DNA from 2 places in the Streptomyces sp. NPDC004542 genome. Region 2 is predicted to be linked to the other one. Evidence: riboswitches for the same ligand, from Rfam matches in the RefSeq annotation. Region 2 holds a riboswitch; the other holds the start of a gene.
What was found. A riboswitch is a leader RNA that binds a small molecule or an ion and turns the genes downstream of it on or off. The one in region 2 is predicted to bind glycine.
Positions count from the first base shown of each region.

Region 1: it holds a riboswitch for glycine, as region 2 does, so the genes downstream of both, gcvT (glycine cleavage system aminomethyltransferase GcvT) here and gcvP (aminomethyl-transferring glycine dehydrogenase) in region 2, are expected to answer to the same signal.

Region 1 is NZ_JBEXLP010000073.1:6,449-12,282, reverse strand. It holds gene ABZX30_RS29145 (enhanced serine sensitivity protein SseB C-terminal domain-containing protein) at 34-831, opposite strand; gene ABZX30_RS29140 (enhanced serine sensitivity protein SseB) at 987-1,778, opposite strand; gene ABZX30_RS29135 (AAA family ATPase) at 1,854-2,546, opposite strand; glycine riboswitch at 2,718-2,817, shown strand; gene gcvT (glycine cleavage system aminomethyltransferase GcvT) at 2,970-4,097, shown strand; gene gcvH (glycine cleavage system protein GcvH) at 4,223-4,600, shown strand; gene glyA (serine hydroxymethyltransferase) at 4,615-5,834, shown strand, end outside.
Region 2 is NZ_JBEXLP010000036.1:8,285-14,118, reverse strand. It holds gene gcvP (aminomethyl-transferring glycine dehydrogenase) at 1-2,862, opposite strand, end outside; glycine riboswitch at 3,039-3,134, opposite strand; gene ABZX30_RS20645 (PRC-barrel domain-containing protein) at 3,248-3,631, shown strand; gene ABZX30_RS20640 (DNA polymerase IV) at 3,743-5,125, opposite strand; gene ABZX30_RS20635 (MerR family transcriptional regulator) at 5,229-5,834, opposite strand, start outside.

The sequences.
Region 1 (5,834 bases), on a different contig from region 2:
GAACAGGGATGCCGCCTGCGGGTCGGCCGGGGCTCAGTAACCGCCGGGCGCCGGCGGATAGCCGTACCCGGCGGCCGGCGGCGGCTGGGCGGGCGCGTGTGCCTCGCGGTCGTAGAAGGGGCGGGCGTGGTGCCGCATCCACATGACGACGGGGTCGTACTCGTCCGACATCACGACCGTCGACACCGGCAGCCCGTCCGGGACCGCCCCGATGGACTGCTGCATCATGGCGCGCACCGAGTCCACCGCGGGCGGCGACGTGTCGTACACGTCCAGTCCGATGGCGAGGTACGGCGCCCCGAGCGCGGGCTGCACCCAGGCGCGGCGCAGCGAGCGGACGGCCTGGGTGCGGTGGGCGTTCTGCGCGAGCAGGGCGTAGAACTGCGGGACCTCGATGCCGGGTTCCGTCAGGCGCAGCGGGCCGGCGGGCCGGCGGTCCAGGCCGGTGGCGATCCGGCGCAGGTCGAGCCAGGGGACGCCGACACCGCCGCCCGGGGCGTGCGGATTGAGCCAGAGCCCGTAGTGGTCCGGGTAGAGCGTGCGCGCCACGTCGACCGCGTCGACCACCTCGTACGAGCGGTTCCAGCCACTGGCCGACAGCTCCTGGGCGGAGGTGACGCAGGGCGCGTAGCCGAAGCCGTCCACCTCCATGTTCCCGTACTGGGCGTCGGGGGAACCGGCCTGGCCGTGCCACAGGAGCATCCAGACCTGGCCGGAGGCGGGGGTCGCGAGCGCCCTGAGGAGTGCCTCGTAGGCGTCGTAACGCCCGGGCGTCACCTGGCGCAGCATGTGCTCGACCTGTCCGGTCGCAGCGGTGCCGCTCGCGCTCACCTGTTTACCGCCCCTTCGAGAAGTCGCCCCGCGTGTGGAGACAGCTTAAGCGCCCGGGAGCTCGCGGCTTGGTGTCCGTCGGCGAGTACGGGACGCGTGTGACTCGTCGCCCGGGGCGCGTACGGGCCCGGCCCCGGACTCCTCGGCGGCGTGTTTCAGCCGCCGTACTGGTAGAAGGGCCGCACGGTCGTCCTCAGCCAGTCGGCCACCGGGTCGTCGGTCACGTCCAGCAGGACCAGGTTGACCGGCCATGTCACCGGGACCGTGCCGAGGGCCCTGCCCAGGGCGTCCAGGGGCAGGGCGCGCAGGTCGCCCTCCCACTGGGAGAGTTCGACGCCTACGAACATGACCGGGTCGTCCGTCTCGACGGCGGCCAGGCAGCGGCGGGCGGTGCGGACCACCCCGATCCGCTCGAACTCGGCGGAAGCGGCGGCGAGGAAGTCGACCGGGTCGTCCTGCCAGTCGGGTTCGAACAGGCGGACGCGCCCACCGCTCGCGGGGCCGTCGAGCGGGGTGCGGCCGGCCCGGCACAGCTCGGCCACGGCCTGCGGCGGGAGCGGGACACCGACCGTGCCGTCCGGGTTGACGACGATGCCGACCTGCGGGGGCAGACCGCGGGCGAACTCCACGGCGGGGGCGACGGTGTACCCGATGTGGGAACCGACGACCTGGCGGAACTGCTCCTCGGAGCTGAACACCGGCACGTACGCCTGGCCGTCGAGCTCCATCGTCGGCAGGTCGAGCGGGCCGCTGCCGGGGCCGCCGCCGTTGGGCAGCGGGACCCAGAGGAAGCTGCGGCCCAGCACCTCGATGATCCGGCCGCCGGCCGAGGGGATGCCGAACGACGCCGACAGCATCTCCTCCAGTTCGTTGCCGGGCCATCCGCTGTGCGGATGGGGGTGCGTCTGTGCCGGGAAGTCCGCGGGAAAGTCCGCCGGGAAGTCCATCTGCCTACCACCTGCTGGGACCAACTGTTGTGGCTGAAAGGCTAGCGGGTACCGGTGCCGGCCGGGCGGGTCCGCTCAGCCCGCGAAACCGATCCCGTGCAGCACGTCGGCGGCGCTCCGGTCGAGCAGCACCGCCGAGCCGCAGCCCGGGGGCAGTTCGCCCCGCTCCACCGCGCGCAGCAGCCGGGCGGCCGCCCGGCGGTGGCGCAGGAACGCGTACCGGGAGACGCCCCGGCCGCGCTCGCGCTGACCCTCGCGGGCCGTGGCGGGCGGGACGTCGAGCAGCAGCAGGTGCAGCGTGCCGCCCCGGCGGCGGGCCGCGCGGGCCAGCCACGCCCGCACCCAGGCCTGCGTACCGCAGTCGTGCACCACGACCCCTTCGCCGGTGCGCAGCGCGCGGCGCAGTCCGGCGTAGTGGGCGAGCCGGACCAGGGGGCGGTACACCGCGTAGGGCAGGAGGCGGGGCATACGGCGCTCCCAGCGGTCACGGGCGTCCTGGGAGTCGATGCGCGGGCCCTGGACCGCGCGGTGCATCAGCGTCGACTTGCCGCTGCCGGGCAGACCGGTGACCACCACCAGGTCGCGGGGGCCGAAGAGCAGGCCGCGCGGGCTGCGCCCCGCGCGGTCGCGCAGGTCGCGGACGACGGGTGCCGGGCGCTCGTGGCACCGCTCGTGGCACCGCTCGCGGGCCGGGAGGGCGGCGGGCTGCCGGGGCACCGCGACGCCCGTGGTCGTGGCGCAGGCGGCCGGGGTCCTGTTCACCGTGATCGTCCTCCCTGTGGTCAGGAAAGGTTCTCCCCACCGAATGTAAAGAGAAGGTAATACACGGTGTTTCCCGTTCGCGTGCGCTTAGTGCCACAGCCCGGTCACAAACGGCTCGCTCTGGAGGGCGGGGTCCAGGCATGCAATGATGAGCCCGCCAACTGCATACCGGCCGTTTGAATCCGCGCGGGAGAGTCCCCGGCAGCAGCTTCACCGGGGCGCCGAAGGAGCAAGTCCCTCCCTTGAATCTCTCAGGCCCCGTCACCGCGCGGGCGAGGCACATCTGAAAAGCGGGCCGCTGTGTCAGTGGCTCCACCCAAGGTGCAAGCCGTGACCCCCCCTCGGGGCGGATCATGGCGAACCTCTCAGGTCCCGATGACAGATGGGGAGGAACGACCTCGCCTGTCTTTCTTGGGAGACGACCGACCGATGAGCAGTACCGAATCCGCCCAGCCCCGCCGTACCGCGCTCGACGCCGTGCACCGCTCGCTGGGCGCGACGATGACCGACTTCGCCGGCTGGGACATGCCGCTGCGCTACGGCTCCGAGCGCGACGAGCACCTCGCCGTGCGCACCAGGGCCGGGCTGTTCGACCTCTCCCACATGGGCGAGATCACCGTGACCGGCGCCGGGGCGGCCGCCTTCCTGAACCACGCCCTGGTCGGCGACATCGCCTCCGTCGGCGTGGGCCGCGCCCGCTACACCATGATCTGCCGGGCCGACGGCGGCATCCTGGACGACCTGATCGTCTACCGGCTCGCCGGGACGGAGTACATGGTCGTCGCGAACGCCTCCAACGCCCAGGTGGTGCTGGACGCGCTGACCGAGCGGTCGGCCGGCTTCGACGCCGAGGTCCGCGACGACCGGGACGCGTACGCCCTGATCGCCGTCCAGGGCCCCGAGTCCCCCGGCATCCTGAAGTCCCTCACCGACGCCGACCTCGACGGCCTGAAGTACTACGCCGGCCTGCCCGGCACCGTCGCCGGCGTCCCCGCGCTCATCGCGCGCACCGGGTACACCGGCGAGGACGGCTTCGAGCTCTTCGTGCAGCCCGGGCACGCCGTCGAACTGTGGCAGGCGCTGAGCAAGGCCGGCGAGGGCGCCGGGCTGGTGCCCTGCGGCCTGTCCTGCCGGGACACGCTCCGCCTGGAGGCGGGCATGCCGCTGTACGGGCACGAGCTGACCACCTCGCTCACCCCCTTCGACGCCGGGCTCGGCCGGGTGGTGAAGTTCGGGAAGGAGGGGGACTTCGTGGGCCGCGAGGCGCTGGCCGAGGCCGCCGCGCGCGCCGAGCGGAACCCGCCGCGCGTACTGGTCGGCCTGGTCGCCGAGGGCCGCCGGGTCCCCCGCGCCGGGTACCCGGTCGTCGCCGGCGGCGCGGTGATCGGCGAGGTCACCTCCGGTGCGCCCTCCCCCACGCTGGGCAGGCCCATCGCCATGGCCTACGTCGACGCGGCGCACGCGGCACCGGGCACACCGGGCGTCGGCGTGGACATCCGGGGCAGTCACGAACCGTACGAAGTCGTGGCGCTGCCGTTCTACAAGCGCCAGAAGTAGACACTGGGCGCGGGCCCCGGCGTCCCGGCGTCCGGACGTGACCCCGCGCACATTCCCCCTGATCACACACGTTTCCAGGGTTCCCCCTTCACCAGCACTCCCGCGCGTACAGGAGAATTCAGGCCATGAGCAACCCCCAGCAGCTGCGTTACAGCAAGGAGCACGAGTGGCTGTCGGCCGCCGAGAACGGCGTCTCGACGGTCGGCATCACCGAGTTCGCGGCCAACGCGCTCGGCGACGTCGTCTACGCCCAGCTCCCCGAGGTCGGCTCCACGGTGAGCGCGGGTGAGACCTGCGGCGAGCTGGAGTCGACCAAGTCGGTGTCCGACCTGTACTCGCCGGTCACCGGTGAGGTCACCGCGATCAACGAGGACGTGGTCGACGACCCGTCGCTGGTCAACTCCGCCCCCTTCGAGGGCGGCTGGCTGTTCAAGGTCCGCGTCACCGAGGAGCCGGCCGACCTGCTCTCCGCCGACGAGTACACCGCCCAGAACGCCGGCTGAGGAGTCGTAGCCGTATGACTGTCCTGAACACGTCCCTGCACGAGCTCGACCCGGAGATCGCCGCCGCGGTCGACGCCGAGCTGAACCGCCAGCAGTCCACGCTCGAAATGATCGCCTCGGAGAACTTCGCCCCGCTCGCGGTCATGGAGGCGCAGGGCTCGGTCCTCACCAACAAGTACGCCGAGGGCTACCCGGGCCGCCGCTACTACGGCGGCTGCGAGCACGTCGACGTCGCCGAGCAGATCGCCATCGACCGCCTCAAGGAGCTGTTCGGCGCGGAGTACGCCAATGTGCAGCCCCACTCCGGTGCCTCCGCCAACCAGGCCGCCCTGTTCGCGCTGGCCCAGCCCGGCGACACCATCCTCGGCCTGGACCTGGCCCACGGCGGCCACCTGACCCACGGCATGCGGCTGAACTTCTCCGGCAAGCAGTTCGACGTGGTCGCCTACCACGTCGACGACTCCGGCCTGGTCGACATGGCCGAGGTGGAGCGGCTGGCCAAGGAGCACCGTCCCAAGGTGATCATCGCGGGCTGGTCGGCGTACCCGAGGCAGCTGGACTTCGCCGAGTTCCGCCGGATCGCCGACGAGGCCGGGGCGTACCTGTGGGTCGACATGGCGCACTTCGCGGGCCTGGTCGCCGCCGGGCTGCACCCGAACCCGGTGGAGTACGCGGACGTGGTCACCTCCACCACCCACAAGACCCTCGGCGGCCCGCGCGGCGGCATCATCCTGGCGAAGAAGGACTTCGCGAAGAAGCTGAACTCCTCCGTCTTCCCGGGCTTCCAGGGCGGCCCCCTGGAGCACGTGATCGCGGCCAAGGCGGTCTCCTTCAAGGTCGCCGCCTCCGAGGAGTTCAAGGAGCGCCAGCGCCGTACGCTGGAGGGTGCCCGGCTGCTCGCCGAGCGGCTCGGCGCGGCGGACGTCCGCGAGGCCGGGGTGAGCGTCCTGTCCGGCGGTACGGACGTCCACCTGGTCCTGGTCGACCTGCGCCACTCCGAGCTGGACGGACAGCAGGCCGAGGACCGGCTGCACGAGGTCGGCATCACGGTCAACCGGAACGCGGTCCCGAACGACCCGCGCCCGCCCATGGTGACCTCCGGTCTGCGGATCGGCACGCCGGCTCTCGCGACCCGCGGCTTCACGGCCGAGGACTTCGCCGAGGTCGCGGACGTGATCGCGCGGACCCTGACGGCGCCCGCCCCGTTCCAGGGGGACGGCGTGGAGGCCCTGAA
Region 2 (5,834 bases):
CGGGCAGGAGCAGACGAGGTTGCGGTCGCCGAAGGCCTGGTCGATGCGGCGCACCGGCGGCCAGTATTTGTCGGCGGCCGAGACCCCGGCCGGGAACACGGCCTCCTGGCGGCCGTAGGCGTGCTTCCACTCACCGCCGAGCGCGGCGGCGGTGTGCGGGGCGCCCCGCAGCGGGTTGTCCTCGGCGGGCCACTGGCCCGAGCCGACCTTCTCGATCTCCCCGCGGATCGCGATCATCGCGTCGCAGAACCGGTCCAGCTCGGCCAGGTCCTCCGACTCGGTCGGCTCGATCATCAGCGTGCCGGCCACCGGGAAGGACATCGTCGGCGCGTGGAAGCCGTAGTCGATGAGCCGCTTGGCCACGTCGTCCACGGACACCCCGGTCGCCTTGGTCAGCGGGCGCAGGTCGATGATGCACTCGTGCGCCACCAGACCGCCCGGGCCGGTGTAGAGCACGGGGTAGTGCGGCTCGAGGCGCTTGGCGACGTAGTTGGCGGAGAGCACCGCCACCTGGGTGGCGCGCCTGAGGCCCTCACCGCCCATCAGGCGGACGTACGCCCACGAGATCGGCAGGATGCCGGCCGAGCCCCAGGGCGCGGCCGAGATCGGGCCGACACCGGTCGCGGGACCCGCCGCCGGCTGGAGCGGGTGGTTCGGCAGGTACGGCGCCAGGTGCTCGCGCACGGCCACGGGACCGACGCCGGGACCGCCTCCGCCGTGCGGGATGCAGAACGTCTTGTGCAGGTTGAGGTGGGAGACGTCACCGCCGAAGTGGCCCGGCGCGGCGAGGCCGACCAGCGCGTTGAGGTTGGCGCCGTCGACGTACACCTGGCCGCCGGCGTCGTGGACCTGGGCGCAGATGTCGGCGACGTGTTCCTCGAACACCCCGTGCGTCGACGGGTACGTGATCATCAGCACCGCCAGCTCGTCACGGTACTGCTCGATCTTCGCCCGCAGGTCCGCGATGTCGATCTCGCCGTCCTCGGCGGTCTTCACCACGACGACCTTCATGCCCGCCATCACGGCGCTGGCGGCGTTGGTGCCGTGCGCGGAGGACGGGATGAGGCAGACGGTGCGCTGGTCGTCGCCGTTGGCGCGGTGGTAACCGCGCACGGCGAGCAGACCGGCGAACTCGCCCTGCGAACCGGCGTTCGGCTGCAGCGAGACCTTGTCGTATCCGGTGACCTCGGCGAGACGTTCCTCCAGCTCACGGATGAGCGTGAGGTAGCCCTGCGCCTGCTCGGCGGGCGCGAAGGGGTGCAGCTGCCCGAACTCCGGCCAGGTGACCGGCTCCATCTCCGTGGTCGCGTTGAGCTTCATGGTGCAGGAGCCCAGCGGGATCATGCCGCGGTCGAGCGCGTAGTCGCGGTCGGCGAGCCGGCGCAGGTAGCGCAGCATCGCAGTCTCGGAGCGGTGCTGGTGGAAGACCGGGTGGGCGAGGTAGTCGTCGGTCCGCAGCAGGGCCGCGGGGAGCGCGTCCGCGGTCGCCGCGTCCAGCGCCTCGATGTCCCCCTCGACCCCGAACGCGGTCCACACGGCGACCAGCTGGGCGCGGGTCGTGGTCTCGTCGCAGGCGGCCGAGACATGGTCGCCGTCGACGGGCCGCAGGTTGACCCCGCCCGCCCGGGCGGCGGCCACGACCTCGGCGGCCCGGCCGGGCACGCGCGCGGTGACCGTGTCGAAGAAGGCGCCGTGGACGACCTCGACACCCCCCGCCCGCAGCCCCTCGGCCAGGAGGGTGGCGTACCGGTGGGTGCGCCGCGCGATGGTCTTCAGGCCCTCAGGCCCGTGGTAGACGGCGTACATGCCGGCCATGACGGCGAGCAGCACCTGGGCGGTGCAGATGTTGCTGGTGGCCTTCTCGCGGCGGATGTGCTGCTCGCGGGTCTGCAGCGCCAGCCGGTACGCCCGGTGGCCGTCCGCGTCGATGGACACGCCCACCAGACGGCCGGGCAGACTGCGGGCGAACCTCTCCTGCACCGCCATGTAGCCGGCGTGGGGGCCGCCGAAGCCCATGGGCACGCCGAAGCGCTGGGTCGTACCGATCGCGATGTCCGCGCCGAGCTCGCCCGGGGAGGTGAGCAGCGTCAGCGCCAGCAGGTCGGCGGCGACGGTGACGAGCGCGCCGAGCTCGTGCGCCCGGTCGATGACGGGCTTGATGTCGCGTACGGCGCCGGACGCGCCCGGGTACTGGATCAGCACGCCGTTGATCTCACGCTCGGCGAGCTCGGCCGGGATGCCCTGGCTGAGGTCGGCGACCACGACCTCCACGCCGGTCGGTTCGGCGCGGGTCCGGATCACGGCGACGGTCTGCGGCAGCGCGTCCGCGTCGACGAGGAAGAGGCCCTTCTTGTTCCGGCCCATGCGCCGGGACAGCGCCATCGCCTCGGCCGCCGCCGTGCCCTCGTCGAGCAGTGAGGCACCGGAGGTCGGCAGCCCGGTGAGCTCGGCGACCATGGTCTGGAAGTTCAGCAGGGCCTCGAGACGTCCCTGGGAGATCTCCGGCTGGTACGGCGTGTAGGCGGTGTACCAGGCCGGGTTCTCCATCACGTTGCGCAGGATGACCGGCGGTGTGAAGGTCCCGTAGTACCCGAGCCCGATCATCGAGTCGAGGACCTGGTTGCGGCCGGCGAGCGCGCGCAGCTCGGCGAGCACCTCCGCCTCGGTGCGGGCGCCCGGGAGATCCAGGGCGTCGGCGTTCTTGATCACATCCGGCACCGCGGCGGCGGTCAGCTCGTCGAGCGAGCCGTATCCGACGTGCGCGAGCATCTTGGCCCGCGCCTCCTGGTCGGGACCGATGTGGCGCTGCTCGAAGGGGATGCCCTGTTCGAGCTCGGAGAGCGGGGTGCGGTGGGCGGTCATTGCGGAGGCCTCCTGGTCTGACGCGACCTTCGAGGGGCACCCCGGCACGGGTACCCCGACGGCCTCCCCCTCTGTCATCTCGACCTGAGAGCTTCACCGGGTCGCCCGAGGGCCCCGGCTTTCACCGTCGGTGAGGGCGGAAGCCGTGGAGACACCGCCCTGCTTTCCAGAGTGACCTCGTCCGTGCGGTACGTGAGCCTGAGAGATTCCGGGGAGGATTTGCTCCTTCGGCGCCTCCGGTGGTGTCCGGAGGACTCTCCCGCACGGGGTCAGCGGCCGTTTGCCAGCCTACCAGCGAGGCCGACGCGCGGGCCTCGAGTGGCCACCTTCCTGAATGTGCTCTTTTGTGGTGCTTACGGATGAGTTGCGACCAAGAGGAGGGACCGTGCGAACCGATATCGATCCGCGCCACCTGATCGGCCGCAAGGCGTTCGACCGCAATGGCGACAAGATCGGCACGATCGACGAGGTCTACCTCGACGACGCGACCGGCGAACCGGAGTGGGCGGCCATACGTACCGGCCTGTTCTCCAGGGACGCCTTCGTCCCGCTCGAACCCAGCGAACTGATCGACGGCGCCCTCCGCGTCCCCTTCGACCGGTCCCTCATCAAGGACGCGCCCGACTTCGGCGTCGGCCGTCACCTCTCCCCCGAGCAGGAACTCCAGCTCTACCACCACTACGGCCTCGACGTGACCTCGTCGCACCCGCTCCCGGACCACGACTTCGGCCACCTGGCGGGCACGGACGAGACGGCCGGACCGGCGTAGCGAACCCCCGGGCCGTCCGCCAAGCGGCTCGTCCGCACCACGTCAGGGTCTGCCCGCACCTTTCCCGCCCCTGTCCGCCCGGACGGAGGCCCGCTCCCCACCGCCCTCGGGTCACTCCGTCCCGCTCCCGGCCCCCGCCACACCGCCATGGAGCCCGCTCACAGCCGCTACGGCGGCCAACGGCAGCGGATCCGCCGGTTCCAGCGCCGGGTCGTCGACCCGGAACGTCCGCACCCGGCCGGGCTCGGAGCCGGGGGTCTCGAAGCGCACGGTGACCCGCCCGAGCCCGCTGCCCTGCACCCAGCCGTGCCCGAGTTCCGCGTGCCGCACGTCATGGCCCGCGGGCCAGCGCCGTTCGGCCGGCGGCTGCTGTTCCGCGACGGGTTCGGGCACCGCCTCCTGCGCCGTCGGAGCCGGCTCACCCGCCGCCTGAGCGAACAGGTCCTCCTGCGTGTAGTCGGCGAGCCCGGAGACACCCACGCCGAGCAGCCGCACCCCGCCGGTGGTGTCGACGGAGTCCAGCAACCGGGCCGCCGCCTCCCGCACGACCGCCGCATCGTCCGTGGGCCCCCGCAGCGTCTCCGACCGGGTCAGCGTCGAGAAGTCGTACCGCCTCACCTTCAGCACGATGGTCCTCCCCGACAGCCCGGCCCCGCGCAGCCGCCCGACGCACCGATCCGCGAGCCGCTGCACCTCCAGGCCGACCCGGAGCCGGTCGTGAATGTCCACGTCATAGGTGTCCTCGACCGACACCGACTTGGCCTCCCGCTCCGCCACCACGGGCCGCTCGTCATGCGCCAGTGCCATGGCGTACAGAGCGTGGCCGTGGGCCTTCCCCAGCAGCCGTACGAGCTCGTCCTCGCCCGCCTCGGCGAGTTCGCCGACCGTGGTGATCCCGGCGCGCCGCAGGTGGTCCCCCGTCGCCGGCCCCACTCCGGGCAGGGTCCGCACCGTCATCGGGCCCAGCAGTCCCCGCTCCGTCCCCGGTTCGATCAGGACCAGCCCGTCCGGCTTGGCCTGCTCGGAGGCGATCTTCGCGAGCATCTTGGAGGCGGCGAGCCCCACCGACCCCGTCAGTCCCGTGACGGCCCGGATGTCCGCGCGCAGCTTCTCCCCCGCCAGACGGGCCGAGTCCCCGTCCCGGGCCGCTCCCCCCGCCTCCAGGTCCACGAACGCCTCGTCCAGGCTCAGCGGCTCGACGAGCGGCGACAGCGCCCGCAGCAAGGCCATCACCTGTTCGCTGATCGACCGGTACAGCCCGAAGCGCGGGACCAGATAGGCGGCGTTGGGGGCGAGCCGACGCGCCTGGGCCATCGGCATCGCCGAGTGGACCCCGAAGACCCGCGCCTCGTACGACGCGGTGGCGACCACTCCGCGCGGTCCCAGCCCGCCCACGACGACGGCCTTCCCGCGCAGACTCGGCTTGGAAGCCTGCTCCACCGAGGCGAAGAAGGCATCCATGTCGAGATGCAGGATCGTGGGCGCGTTTCTCACATCTCCGATGCTGCACCACGCCACTGACAATGCCCCGGCGGCCACCTCGGGCAGCCCGGCGCGGGCACGCAGGGCGCCCTCCGCCGTGCGGGGGCAGGCGCCGTCAGACCGCCCGGTTGCGCCGCCGCGCCAGTTCGTCGGAGGGGTTCTGCCCGACGAGGGTCTCCCCGGTGTCGATGCGCTCCCCGTGGAGCTGGGAGAGCGCGCTTTCCACGTCCCGCCACACCACGCCCACGGCGATCCCGAAGATCCCCTGACCGCCCTGGAGCAGGGCGTGGACCTCGTCGGGGGAGGTGCACTCGTAGACCGTGGCTCCGTCGCTCATCAGCGTCATGCGCTCCAGGTCGCGGAAACCGCGTTCCCTGAGGTGCTGGACGGCGGTGCGGATGTTCTGCAGCGAGACACCGGTGTCCAGAAAGCGCTTCACGATCTTCAGGACGACGACGTCCCGGAAGCTGTACAGCCGCTGTGTGCCCGACCCGTAGGCGGGCCGCACGCTCGGCTCGACCAGCCCGGTACGGGCCCAGTAGTCCAGTTGCCGGTACGTGATACCGGCGGCCGCGCAGGCCGTCGGGCCGCGGTAGCCGATCTGCTCGGACGCCATGGACGCCGCCCCTCCGCCGCTCGGCACGGCCGTCGGTCGTTGCGGGACCTGGTCGGCCGCGCCGCCCTGCTGGGGATACCCCCTGCTCGAGCGGAGCCGAGAGCC